Regions from separate parts of the Paenibacillus sp. PastF-3 genome, predicted to be linked through region 3. Evidence: predicted binding sites of a transcription regulator. Region 3 holds the regulator's gene; each other region holds the start of a gene.
What was found. Region 3 encodes Rex, which represses fermentation and respiration genes when NADH is low (regulators of the CRP and FNR family bind a similar motif). Its sites were predicted from a motif close to TTGTGAAATATTTCACAA; they were not measured.

Region 1: M2444_RS29800 (FAD:protein FMN transferase) is a predicted target of Rex. The motif match lies at 1,691-1,708, and genes of this name have one in related genera.
Region 2: M2444_RS33340 (flavocytochrome c) is a predicted target of Rex. The motif match lies at 1,736-1,753, and genes of this name have one in related genera.
Region 4: M2444_RS03280 (cytochrome ubiquinol oxidase subunit I) is a predicted target of Rex. The motif match lies at 2,116-2,133, and genes of this name have one in related genera.

Annotation. Positions count from the first base shown of each region.
Region 1 is NZ_JARXWM010000023.1:86,978-90,184, forward strand. It holds gene M2444_RS29790 (DsbA family oxidoreductase) at 1-345, opposite strand, end outside; gene M2444_RS29795 (glycosyltransferase family 2 protein) at 618-1,550, shown strand; gene M2444_RS29800 (FAD:protein FMN transferase) at 1,732-2,838, shown strand; gene M2444_RS29805 (RCC1 domain-containing protein) at 2,992-3,207, shown strand, end outside.
Region 2 is NZ_JARXWM010000038.1:7,085-10,291, reverse strand. It holds gene M2444_RS33340 (flavocytochrome c) at 1-1,634, opposite strand, end outside; gene M2444_RS33335 (histidine kinase) at 1,859-3,207, shown strand, end outside.
Region 3 is NZ_JARXWM010000002.1:594,139-597,345, forward strand. It holds gene M2444_RS06690 (amidohydrolase) at 1-910, opposite strand, end outside; gene M2444_RS06695 (redox-sensing transcriptional repressor Rex) at 897-1,550, opposite strand; gene dinG (ATP-dependent DNA helicase DinG) at 1,682-3,207, opposite strand, start outside.
Region 4 is NZ_JARXWM010000001.1:709,869-713,075, reverse strand. It holds gene M2444_RS03285 (cytochrome d ubiquinol oxidase subunit II) at 1-591, opposite strand, end outside; gene M2444_RS03280 (cytochrome ubiquinol oxidase subunit I) at 588-1,955, opposite strand; gene M2444_RS03275 (GNAT family N-acetyltransferase) at 2,493-3,207, opposite strand, start outside.

The DNA.
Region 1 (3,207 bases), on a different contig from region 3:
TGCCCCTTTTCCCTTGGAGCTTGCAAAGTGACTTAGGCGGTGACTATCAAAAGTATTCGTATGCTTCATCGTATCGAATTGGAAATCCAATCCCACATCTTGGGCTTGCTCAGTCAGCTGTGCGTTCATTGCTTTTGCTTTTTCAATCGTCATTCCGTATTTGGAAGCCAGCATCTCATGAATACTCTGAGTCTCATTCAATTTTGCATGTGGATCCAGTTGAAAACTACGGAATACCACCTCTACTTGATCTCTGTTCGGGAACTGACTCAGCGCATTCTCCAAACGTCTTTTACCAATATAACAAAATGGACACGCATAATCGGACCAAATATCTATTCTCATGAAAAAAACCTCCTATTATTATTGTTCATTTGTAACTGCTTAATAAGATTGATAACTAAATATTCGTCGCTTACTATTATATAGTTAAAAACCGAAAAACACAAACTTAACTTTTATTAAAATAATTTCATTTAGACCTGAGCTGCACTAAAAGTATACGAAAGTGGTATATACGCTCTTCTTCAGGAACGATAGAATCAAGGTAACCACATTTCGCCGGATAACTGCATTCAGGTGAGCGGACAAAAGAAGTCCTGAAGGGAGATTAAGATATGCATGATCTATCTATAGTGATTCCTACTCGTAACCGAATCAATGACCTTACGGTGTGCATAGAGTCCATTGGCAAGCAGACAAATCTTAAAGATATCTCTATCGAGCTATGGATTATGGACGACGGTGAGATCCCTAAAGACAGATTAGCTTATTATTCTGAAATACTACAAGGATTACCACAGGCTGAACTCCATTATCATCGCAAAACTAAGCCTGGTCTCTGGCTTTCCCGTTACGAAGCGCTAGGGCTGATCCATGCAGAAATCGTGCTCCATTTAGATGACGATGCAGAATTAAATGACCCCTTATATATTCGACGATTGTTAGATACTTATACAGCCGACGACTCTATTGTTGGTGTAGGTGGTGTAGCCAAAGGTATACATAGCAGCATGCCAAGCAGGCTATTCGGTATGCTAACCGGACAAATGTCCGGGTCACCAGGCAGATTGTCGGCAAGTATGTTTGCAGGCTCGCAATTCCTTTGGGGAGAGAAGAAGCAGGTATTTGAAACTGATTTTTTTCACGGCTGCAATATGTCCTTCCGGCGCTCGGCACTGCGTGATATTAAGCCCTATCCATGGATGACAAGCTATTCCATAGCCGAGGATATTTATCTATCCCATTTAGCCAGCCGCTATGGCAAGCTTGTGATTAATCCCGCCATGAAAATCATCCATCATGAATCGCCAGGCTCTCGCGATAAAGCGGGCGTTGTAGCACAAGCTACAGCCATTAATCACTACTATCTACTCAACTTGCGAAAAGCTCCATTAATGAATTATGCTGCCTTGATCTGGACATTGTCTTGTCTGACGGTTAAAGAAACCCTAAAACGGAATTTCAAAGCCGTTAGCGGATATGCCAAAGGTATCCTCTTCGTATTAAACCCTCGCAAGAACAAATACAGTGAATATATGCTCGATTAAATAGCATCGTTTTATTCTAAATCTACAGCGCTGCTCCGAATCAGGATACGGGGCTTTTTTTGTTATGCTGACCGACTTATCCCTTAATATGTCATGAATTTGATTTCCATCAACTTGTTATCTGGGGTATGATATAAATAATGTGATTTGTTTTAGAAACTAACTTTATGGATGGTGGAATATGTTCAAGAACAAAAAAACGACGCTGATCCTCGTTGTAATCGTCATCGTCGTCATTGCTGTCGGCGCTTGGCTAATTACTAAAGATAAGGACGATAAGACAGCGGGAACTACGGGTAGCGCAACAACATCCGGAAAAGGAGAGGAAAAATCTCTTTCTCAGACCTTTTATATTTATGACACTGTTGTGAATATCAAAGTGTTTGGTGCTACTGTAGAACAGAAAAATATGGACGATATCCAGCACATGCTGGAGCGAATGGATATGGAGCTTAGCCGCACCAAAGAAGGTGGAGAGACATACGCAATCAATCAGGCAGCAGGAAAAGAAGCGGTTGTTGTTTCTGACGAAACCCTGGATGTAATTAAACAATCCATACAATACGCAAAGGAAATGGACGGGCTGTTTGATCCTACAATCGGTCCGCTAATCGATCTTTGGAATATCGGTAGTGGCGGAGATAAAGTTCCTCCCCAAGCAGATATTGATAAAGCCAAGAGTCTAACCAATTACAAGGACGTTGAAATTGATGAAGCTGCGAAAACTGTAAAGCTAATGAAGGAAAATATGGTGTTAGATCTAGGCGGCATTGGTAAAGGTTATGCTGCAGACCGTATCGCTGATTATTTGAAAGAGCAAGGTCTTAATAGCGCTATGATTAACCTCGGAGGCAGCAGTATTATTGCCCTCGGTAAAAAGCCAAACGGAACGGAATGGAATATCGGATTGCAGGATCCAGATCAAAGCCGTGGTACTCAGCTAGGAACCATTAAAATCTCAGATGAGGTCATCGATGCTTCTGGTGTTTACGAACGGTATTTTATGCAGGACAATGTTCGTTACCATCATATCCTTGATCCACGCACAGGATATCCTTCACAGAACGGTCTCAAAAGCCTTACCATTATGAGCCCGAATGCAACAGATGCAGATGCCTTATCTACTGGGGTATTCTTGATGGGAATTGAAGAGGGTATGAAATATCTTGAAGCTTTACCTGAAGGTGTTGAAGCTTTCTTTATTACCGACGACAACAAGATCTATGCTACTAAAGGCATAAAAGAAAGAATGAACCTTACAGATCCAACATACAGCTTCGCAGAGTAAACGAAAAAAGCTTGTCCCTTAGAGCCGAGTTGGCTTCTAGGGAGCAAGCTTTTTTAATAGACACACGTAAGATTTGAAGAAGAAAGAACTGTGTTTTAATGGGGATTTGTCCTACAATGGTACACATCTACCATCAACTAAGGAGCGAAATTTATGAACCTTGTGAAAACCCTACCCTCCATAGCAGCGGGTTATCGTCATACCGCCCTGCTTAATTCGGACGGCACGGTGACGGCTGTGGGTGATAATAAATATGGCCAATGCGATGTAAGCAGCTGGTGCGATATGATAGCGGTTGCTGCGGGTAATGCTCATACCGGTAATGCTCATACCGTCGGGCTTAAATCAGATGGTACGGTGGCAGCTGTG
Region 2 (3,207 bases), on a different contig from region 3:
GTCTTCTCGTCGATCACCAATCCGCCCATTGTATGGTGAACGGATGGTACAGCTTTTTCGATGTAGTAAGGGCCTTTTTCAAGAGATTTCAATCCACCGCGATGTTTGAAATCAAGGTCTTTACCTGTTTTCGCATAATCATTTACTTTATTAATCGTTTCTTTCAAAGTGTTCACGTCAATTTTGAAGAAATCAGCCGCCTCTTCAATCGTATCGGCTTTAAAGAGCAAGCCTTGTTTAACGAGTTGATCGTATTCGTCTTGATGAACTTCGATCGTTTTACCGATATCCTCAATGCCTTGATTCCATAATTGATACGTATATCCGCCCGTCTGGGCAAGAATTGCTTTAGAAATAACGTCACGACGTTCTAATTCCTCAACGAAGCGCTTGCCTTCTTGGTTAATCAGGATCGCACCATCGAAACGGGAATCTGCAACCAGGGAAATAACACCTGTCTCAGGATTACAGATTGGATACGTTTGAATATTCTCCATGTTTGTCAGTTTGGCGCCAATCGTTTCTGCCATAACGATACCGTCACCTGTAGATCCTGGTGTATCGGTAGACATATATTTTTCATCCATTTTAGGGTTATACTTTTTACGCATCTCTACATTGGATCCAAAACCACCGGTAGCGATGATGACGCCTTTGTTCGCATGGAAGGTGATCTTGTCGCCAGTACCCGAAGTCGCAGTTACACCGGTTACTTTGCCGCTTTCGTCCTTCAGCAAGGTTTCGGCTTTCATATTCGTTTTGATCGTGATTTGGTCAGCGTCTGTTTTGGCTTTTAACTTGGTAATCAATTCAGAACCTGTATGACCTACAGGAATCAACGCACGTTTTCTGGAATGGCCTCCAAATTGGAACAGATGATCAGGTAAGAACTCTACCTTGATATCATCGCGCAGCCATTCGGCAGATGCTAGAGCATTGTCGGCAAGAATACGAACCATCTTTGGATCCCCGAGGTTGTCTCCGCCTTTCATCGTATCATCATAGAACAAGTCAGCCGTGTCATCAGTGATGCCAAGAGCACGTTCAACCCAGTTGTCAGGCGCATTCATCTCACCACCGGAGATCAATGTGTTGCCGCCAACAGCTGGCATTTTCTCGAGTAGAACTACATTAGCTCCAGCGCTCTTCGCTTCGATAGCCGCACTAAATCCAGCACCCCCTGCACCGATGACGACAACATCATAGGTTTGGTCTACTTCTTCTTTGTCTTTGCTTTTACTGACTGCAGCGCCAGCGACAAGGGTAAGTCCAGACTTCGTAATTGCATCTTGAATGGCTTCGAGATATCCTTTGCTTGTAACCGTAGATCCGCTGATGGCATCAACTTTTGCGCTGTTAGTTGCCATGACATCTTCCTTAAGCTGCGTAAAAACAGGTTCTGCAAGTACTTCATTTTCCTTATGCTCTGTTACTTTAATGTCAGTGATCTTGTTATCTAATAAGGAAACTTGTACTTTAATATCGCCATGTTTACCTTGCCCAACTCCTTCAAAGACTTGAACTCCGTTTGCATCTGCAGCGGGTGCTGCATCTTTACCGCCGCAGGCAGCAAGCGTGAACATAAGACTGAGGACTAGTAGAATAGATAACAGCTTTTTCGTGTGAGTACGCATAATATCTCCTTCATTCTGTTGTGAATTGGTTACATACACTAGGGAGAGAAAGATTTGCTAGGCAAATCTTTTATGTCTAGCCTAGACATGAATGGTATTTCATGTGAAAATATGCACAAGACCTATTATAGATTTAGTACAGCATTATGTATTTGCACAGATTAGCTTTTTTTTGTCTTTTTCGGGCATGTAAGAAACGGATATTGTGAAGGGCTATGATTACAATGAGATCAATTCACTTAAAAATTACGTTAATTGCAGGAAGCTGCTTCTTGCTGCTGTTCATTGCATTACTTGTAACAATATATTTGGAGATGAACCATACGGTTGTCCCTTTGAATAAGAACTTAACGCAGCAAGTGGTTAATGCACGCAGCGACCAGATCGATTATTGGTTTAATCAGCGCATCGGTGAGATAGACATGCTTGCTTCTCTAGCTTCGGACCATCAGTGGACACGAGATGAATTGCTGCAAGAGATTGATAAGTTCGAGGCGAAGAAGCAAGTAGAGTACGAATCCATACGCGTGGTGGATATTCACGGAAATTCCTGGTCAGCAAGTGACAAGCCTTTTTCGATACTAAACCGACCCTACTATCGAAAACTGCTGAATTCAGATTCCAATTATGTGGTGAGCAATCCGATCGTATCCAAAGCGAATGCAGCCGAAATCGTCGTCATTCTCTATCGCGTGAATCCATCGGTGAATGATGAGGTAGCTTATATTGCCGCAGCCGTCTCCGTCAAGAAGATGAAGGAGATTGCTCAAGATGTAATGCTATATGACCAGTCAGGCCAGCTTATCATCGATTGTAGAGAGCTGGGTGAAGGAGATGGAGCGGAGGATGCAGCAGATAAGAAGAACATGAGTGTATTTGAGGCTCCAATTCAAAATGTGGAAGGCTGGAAGCTAGTACTCGAAGTGCCGAATTCAAGTCTATCGCTAGCGGTGATCAAAACCCAGCGGACTGCATTGCTGGTAGGCATTCTTATCGGTAGTGCGGTTATCGTCTTTCTGATGCTGCTTGCTTCTTCCATTATTCGTCCCATTCAGTCGCTTCGCCAGGTAATGGAAAATGTGCAGAATGGCAACCAAACCATACGGGCAGATGTTACGCGCTCGGATGAGATTGGCGATCTTGGGCGAAGCTTCAATGACATGCTTGTTCAATTATACGCTGTAGAGCAGGACCGAAAGGAGATGGAACTCAGACTGATTCATGAGCAGATCAAGCCACATTTTTTATACAACACATTGGATACGATCCAGTGGATGGCAACGGAACATGGAGCAGACAATGTGGTGGAGATGGTGGAAGCGCTTAGCGCGTATTTCCGATTAGGGCTTGGCACAGGCAGTCCCTACATTCTGCTTGATCAGGAGTTGTACCATGTCGAGAGTTATCTTCATATTCAAGGCGTGCGATATGAGGAGATTCTCGACTACGAGCTTCGATATGATGAAAAGCTTGCTCAGTGCCAAGTCGTTCGCTTCATGCTGCAGCCGTTGGTGGAAAATGCGATTTATCACGGGATTAAGCCACTTGGGGATCAAAAGTGCAAAATTTCGAT
Region 3 (3,207 bases):
CTCCATCTGTACCCAGTGACACCTTCACTCCGGCCTTTAGAAGATCCGTAACTCGAGCAACTCCACTAGCCAGCTTAAGATTGCTTCCAGGGTTATGGGATACACCTACATCATGACGAGCCAGTATCTCGATCTCTTCATCATTCAAATGAATACCATGAGCGATTATAGACGGACGTGTGAACATTCCAAGCTTCTCTAAATGCGCTACTGGTCGCAGTCCGTAATCCACCACATTCTGCTCCACTTCGCGTTTCGTTTCGGACATATGGGTATGCATCGGTAAATTCAAATCATGAGCCGCCTGCACAAACTTAACAAAGAAGTCTGGTGGGCATGTATATGGGGCATGTGGCGAGATCATTGTCGTAATTCTACCTTCAGCCTTACCATGCCAGTTACGCGCAAAAGAAACCGCTTCCGCAAGCTTCTGATTTTGTACTTCTTCTGGACATAGACCGATTACGCCTCTCATTAATACGGAACGAATACCTGATAATTCGACGACCTCCGCTACTCGGTCCATATGATCATACATATCCAGGAAGGTTGTAGTGCCACCTTTCAGCATTTCAAGTACAGACAAGGAGGTTCCCCAGTATACATCTTCTCCGGTGAACTTCTCTTCCATCGGCCACATCTTCTCCTGAAGCCACACCTGAAGCGCTAAGTCATCTCCATAACCACGAAGCAATGACATTGCGGCATGGCCATGCGTGTTTACCAGACCTGGCATAAACAACAGACGACTGCCATCAACAACTTGCACATCGTCTTCTATTAAAGGCTCTTCTTTTCCTATGTAAGTGATCAAATCATCTTCAATAGTCATATATCCACTAAGAACCGGCTCATCCGTTCCCGGAGTAAGAAAACGCCCGCCCTTGATAATCGTTTTATTGCTCTTCATTTCTGCTTTCTTCCTTTCCATCCTTCAAATAATAAGCAAGGCTTTGCAAATCTGTTGTAAAATCAGCAGCATGAACCCGGATATTCGATGGTGTTTTTAGAATCACTGGTGCAAAATTTAAAATCGCCTCAATGCCAGACTCAATGAGAATATCCGCTACATTCTGCGCTTCTGAATCAGGTACTGTAATTATCCCAATTCGAATACCTTGCTCACGAACCGTCTGACCAAGCTCCTCCATCGGTTGAACGGTAAGTGAGTTGATTTTCCGCCCTACCTTAGGCGCATAGGAATCAAATATAGCGGTAATCTTCATAGTATCTTTCAAATAAGCATTATAATTAGATAATGCATGTCCAAGGTTACCGGCACCCACTAAAGCCACATTCAGTTGTTGATCCAGCTTCAGAATATGACGGATTTTCTCAATAAGATAAGTTACGTCATACCCGATACCTTTTCTGCCGAAATCTCCAAAATAAGCTAAATCTTTGCGAATTTGAGCGGGATTCAAATCAAGTTTCTGTCCTAGCTCTTGAGAGGAAACGGTTAATATTTCACGTTTCTGAAGATCATTTAGGAAACGTAAGTACACAGGAAGTCTGCGAACAACGGCTTCTGATATTTTTTCCGATTTCATAATTTACCTCCTAATGTAAGTAATATTCTTTACTAACCTTATACTAATTCGTGTACCTCGTCTCAATGAAGAGCGGTATTCTTATACCGCCCTTCATTGTAGAGTGATTAATATGATCGATGACGTTCTTTTTAAGAAACGCCTCCGTCTTCCAACCACTCCGCTATACGAGGAACCATTTGATCCGTAAGCATATGCTCCATTTTTGGGCCAGGCAACGAATAGAGGAAATATTTCCCATAGTGAGATTCGATCACCCTGGTGTCATACACAATAACAATACCCCGATCTTGCGCTGTCCGCACCAGCCTTCCAAATCCTTGCTTAAAGCGAATAACCGCCTGAGGAACAGACAACTTCATGAACGGATTCTTTTTCTGGGCTTGTAATAACTCAGACTTCGCTTCCGCTAGGGGGTGGTTTGGCGGTTGAAACGGGAGCCTCACGATGGCCAAGCATGTTAATGCTTCACCCGGAATATCAACACCCTCCCAAAAGCTGCTTGTTCCTAACAGTACAGAGGCTGCACTGTCCTGAAAACGGCGGATCAGCTTGCTACGGCTGCCCCCCTCCACGCCTTGACCCAGCACCGTGATCTCTTGTGAGGCTAGAGCCTCTTTCAAAGGATCGTAAACCTGGCGTAACATCTTGTAAGAAGTAAACAGGACAAGCATCCGCCCGCGTGTTGTAGTCGCTGCTTCTGCTAGTGATTGTACGAGTGTATCAACAAATCGGGCATCGCCCACACTGCCCTTCACACTAGGGAAATCCCGTGGAATAACTAACAGCGCCTGCTCCCGATACTTAAAAGGAGAAGGCAGGAGTGATGTCATCAGACGCCCCTCTTCCGCAGCTTCATTAAGTCCGAGATTATCAATCATAAACTGGAACGATTTATCAACAGAGAGTGTCGCCGAAGTTAGCACGATACTTTTCTTTTTGTCGAAAAACAGCTCCTTAAGCTGAGTACTGACATCAACAGGAACGGCATACAGCTGTAGCGATTTACTGCGATAATTTCCATTCGCCTCCAGCCAATATACTACATTCTCATCGTTTAATCCCATAAAAAACCGTACTTGCTCACGTATTGAAGCTAAATCCTTAAATAAGCCGCTAATATCGGTAACTAGACTATCTGAGGAAGATTGACCTTCTTGATCTCGCATTTCATTAAGCATTTTATCACCTTTACGGATAATTTCGCTTAATGTCAGATTCATAGTATTCTCTAAAGCAACCAATTCATCCCAATCTTTCGGTTTACGGGTAGGAAGTAGCCGCATGACTAACTGGCCAGCTTCTCCCGCTGCTGCATCGCTGCGTTCCGGCAAGAGGCTGAATAGTTTATCACTAAGCAGATCCCAGGTTTCTTTTATGGTAAGCAGGTCCGGATAGATTCTATCGATCACTCCGCTCCATTCAGAAGCTTCCTCACTGCCTGATGACTGAAGCATTTGGCGAAGCGTAGGAAGTTGGCCATTTCGACTATCCTTATAAAGACGCGATAGTGTATGTGCCACCGTGAAATGCTTCATATGCATGCCTAAATGCTTGCCAGCCACGTCCTCCAGATGATGGGCCTCATCAATTACAAGATGTTCATAAGCCGGAAGTAGCTGGTGCCCAGCCTTAACATCTGCGAAAAGCTTAGAGT
Region 4 (3,207 bases), on a different contig from region 3:
CTTCAACGCAGAATGATCCTCTGCCCGAGATGCGTAAAATGTCAGAAAGGAGCCGCTTATGAACAAAACGGACACGATTGCCAGTCCAACGATGCTCCACGATAACGGATTGGTAAACAGCTCCCAGTAATCCAGAGAAACCGTCTCCCCCTGCTTCACGATAAAGCCGCCTTCAGATAAGGTTAGCGCCACTGACAACGAAGCCGGAATAAGTAAACCTGTAGCTCCATATAAAAAAAGATACACAATGTTTTTCTTTGAGCCGTAATTTTCAAATGCATAGAACGAACCGCGAATCGCAAGAAGAATTACTGCAATGGTTCCCGGAACAAGTAGCGCGGAGCCATAATAATAGGCTGTGTCTGGAAAAAATCCGACAATGCCAATGTAGAAAAAGATAAAAAATACATTTGTGATCTCCCAAACGGGTGATAAATAACGGGAAATTAGACGATTAATCAAATGATCCTGCTTCGTCAAACGTGCATAAAAGGCGAAGAAGCCCGCTCCGAAATCAATAGAAGCTATAATTAAATAGCCGTACAAGAACAGCCAGAGCACCGAGATGCCAATCAATTCGTAACTCATCATGCAGTGCCCCCCTTTTCTGTAGTAGATTGATCAGGATGATCCTTCATATATTTCTCCAGCTCAACTTCTGCCGGATTATTGTTGAACAAGCGTCTTAGCACGATTACACACATACTGCCGAGTACGATGTACAGGAGCAATAAGCCGAAGAAAATAATTCTTACATTCGGAGAAGTCGTGGCTGCTTCCTCTACACGCATATATCCACGGATAATCCAAGGCTGTCGCCCAACTTCTGCATAAAACCAGCCCAGCTCAACAGCCAGAAAAGCGAGCGGCGCAATCAGTGCGAGGATGCTTAGCATCCACTTGTTAAGCGCATTACGTTTTTTCCAGAACACAAACAGGAAATACAGGACCGCTATCGCGAGTAAGGCAAATCCAATTCCGGCCATTAAATCAAACAGATAATGAACGAGAAGCGGCGGCCATTCATCTTTGGGGAATTCCTCCAGTCCCGTTACCTCTGCATTAAAGTCTCCAAAGGCCAGGAAGCTGAGCACCTTCGGCAGATGAAGAGCCCCTAGAACTTCATGCTCTGCATTCAGCCATCCCATTAGAACCAAATCCACACCGCTACCCGTCTCAAAATGCCATTCTGCCGCTGCAAGCTTCTCCGGCTGATGTTCGGCCAAAAACTTGGCGGACACATCTCCAGCTAATGTGTTTAGCAAGCCGAACAGCAAAACAACCGCCATCATGAGATTCAAGGATTTTTTGTGGTATGCGGATACCCCTTTTCTCAGCATTGCAAAGGCTGCAATTCCGGCTAATAGGGCAGCACCTGTTAAATAGGCCGAGCTTAATACATGGAACACCTTGGAGAACGTCGCTGTATTCAGCATCGCTTGCACTGGGTCAATCGCTGTGAATTGGCCTGCTTCCATGACAAAGCCTCCAGGCTGGTTCATGAATCCGTTCACCGTCGTAATAAAAACGGCAGACATCCCTGCACCGGCGACAATCGGAATCGTCAGCAGCCAATGGATATACGGATTTTTGAACCGATCCCACGTATACAAATAAATGCCTAGGAAGATGGCTTCAAAAAAGAAAGCGAACACTTCCATGAATAACGGAAGTGCAATAACATTCCCCGCCAGTTTCATAAAATTCGGCCATACCAGGGCCAGTTGTAGTGAAATCGCTGTACCGGTCACGACACCAACCGCTACAGAAATGACAAATCCTCGAGACCATCTTTTTGCCATAAGGGTATAATGGGGGTCCTTCTTTCGGATTCCTATGAACTCTGCTATAGCGATCATTAGCGGTATACCGACGCCAATCGTCGCAAAAATAACGTGGAACCCAAGAGTCAAGCCTGTAACCAGCCTGCTCCATAGCACCGTATCAATTTCCATTCTTTACTGCTCCCTTCAAACTCTGTTCATTTTTCGTCATTTGATGCTTATGATTAGGCCAGCTAACTGTAGGCTGCATTCAATATCAGATTAAACAAGGCTCAGAGATATCATTGCCTGTTCGTTTTAGTATGACGTTCCTCGTTGTTTGCTATGTAAAAAGAGAAAAATTTCACAAAGCAAGAGATGGCGAGACCTATTTACCTGATACTGAAGCAATCCGATTAATATAGTGGCCTAATGATTAAAATTATCATATCTTAAATTTTTAGTAATTCAATCACTGAGACCTCTTCATCTCTAAACGTTCAAGAAAGGGACAAATCTTTTTAACAACTCGGTGAATAACACAAAAAGCATCCGAAGGAGCTATTGATTCATTAGCTTATATGTGATGCTACAAGTATTCTCGTATTTCGATGTTAGAGAAACACGATATTTTCTCATTCCAATCCTTTATATATACCCTTTTTTGGCAACAAAAAAACACTGACTCAACTCATCAGTGTTTTTGAATTAAAGCGAATATCATCTTCGTTATGACAAATCTTTTTTCATCTTATATTGCTCTATAAATACGTCAAGACCAACTTCTTTAAGGAAACGTATAGAATTTATATCTCTTTTGTCTACATTATTGACGGTGATGAGTGCATGTCTCTCTCCAATCCAATGAAATAAGGAACGTCCCAATCCCTGATTTCTTTTTTCTCGCAAAACGCCGAACTGTAGAACAGCTCCATTGGCTGATTTTATTACCGCGTATCCACAAATCTTGTTGTCTTCCATTATGGTGACCACATCGTACAGATGCGGGTTTCGTAAAATTGCCTCAGCGGATTGTTCCCAAGAAGGTTCGAAATTCCAATAAGCATGTACCGATGTCCAATCGAATTCTTCCAGTCGAACCATAGAAATGAATGTACGTCTATGATCGGCCGGAAGGTTTACATTAATACGACCCTTGAAGCAAACTAATTCTCTATGGATTTGAAATCCTAAAGCACTATACGCTTTTATAGCTTTAACATTGGTTTGGATGACTTCAAGCAAACATTTTTGAATATTGGCTTCTTTGAGGATGGGAAAAGCATGACGATAAATTTGTGCGACCAGCCGTTTTCCTCTATATAAAGGAACGACTCCGGTACCGGTATTAAAGGCAGTTCTTTCGCCGTTACGCTCACCGATGCCATGCATAACAAATGCAACCTGCTTATCTTGATCAAAAGCACCGAATGACATCTGATAA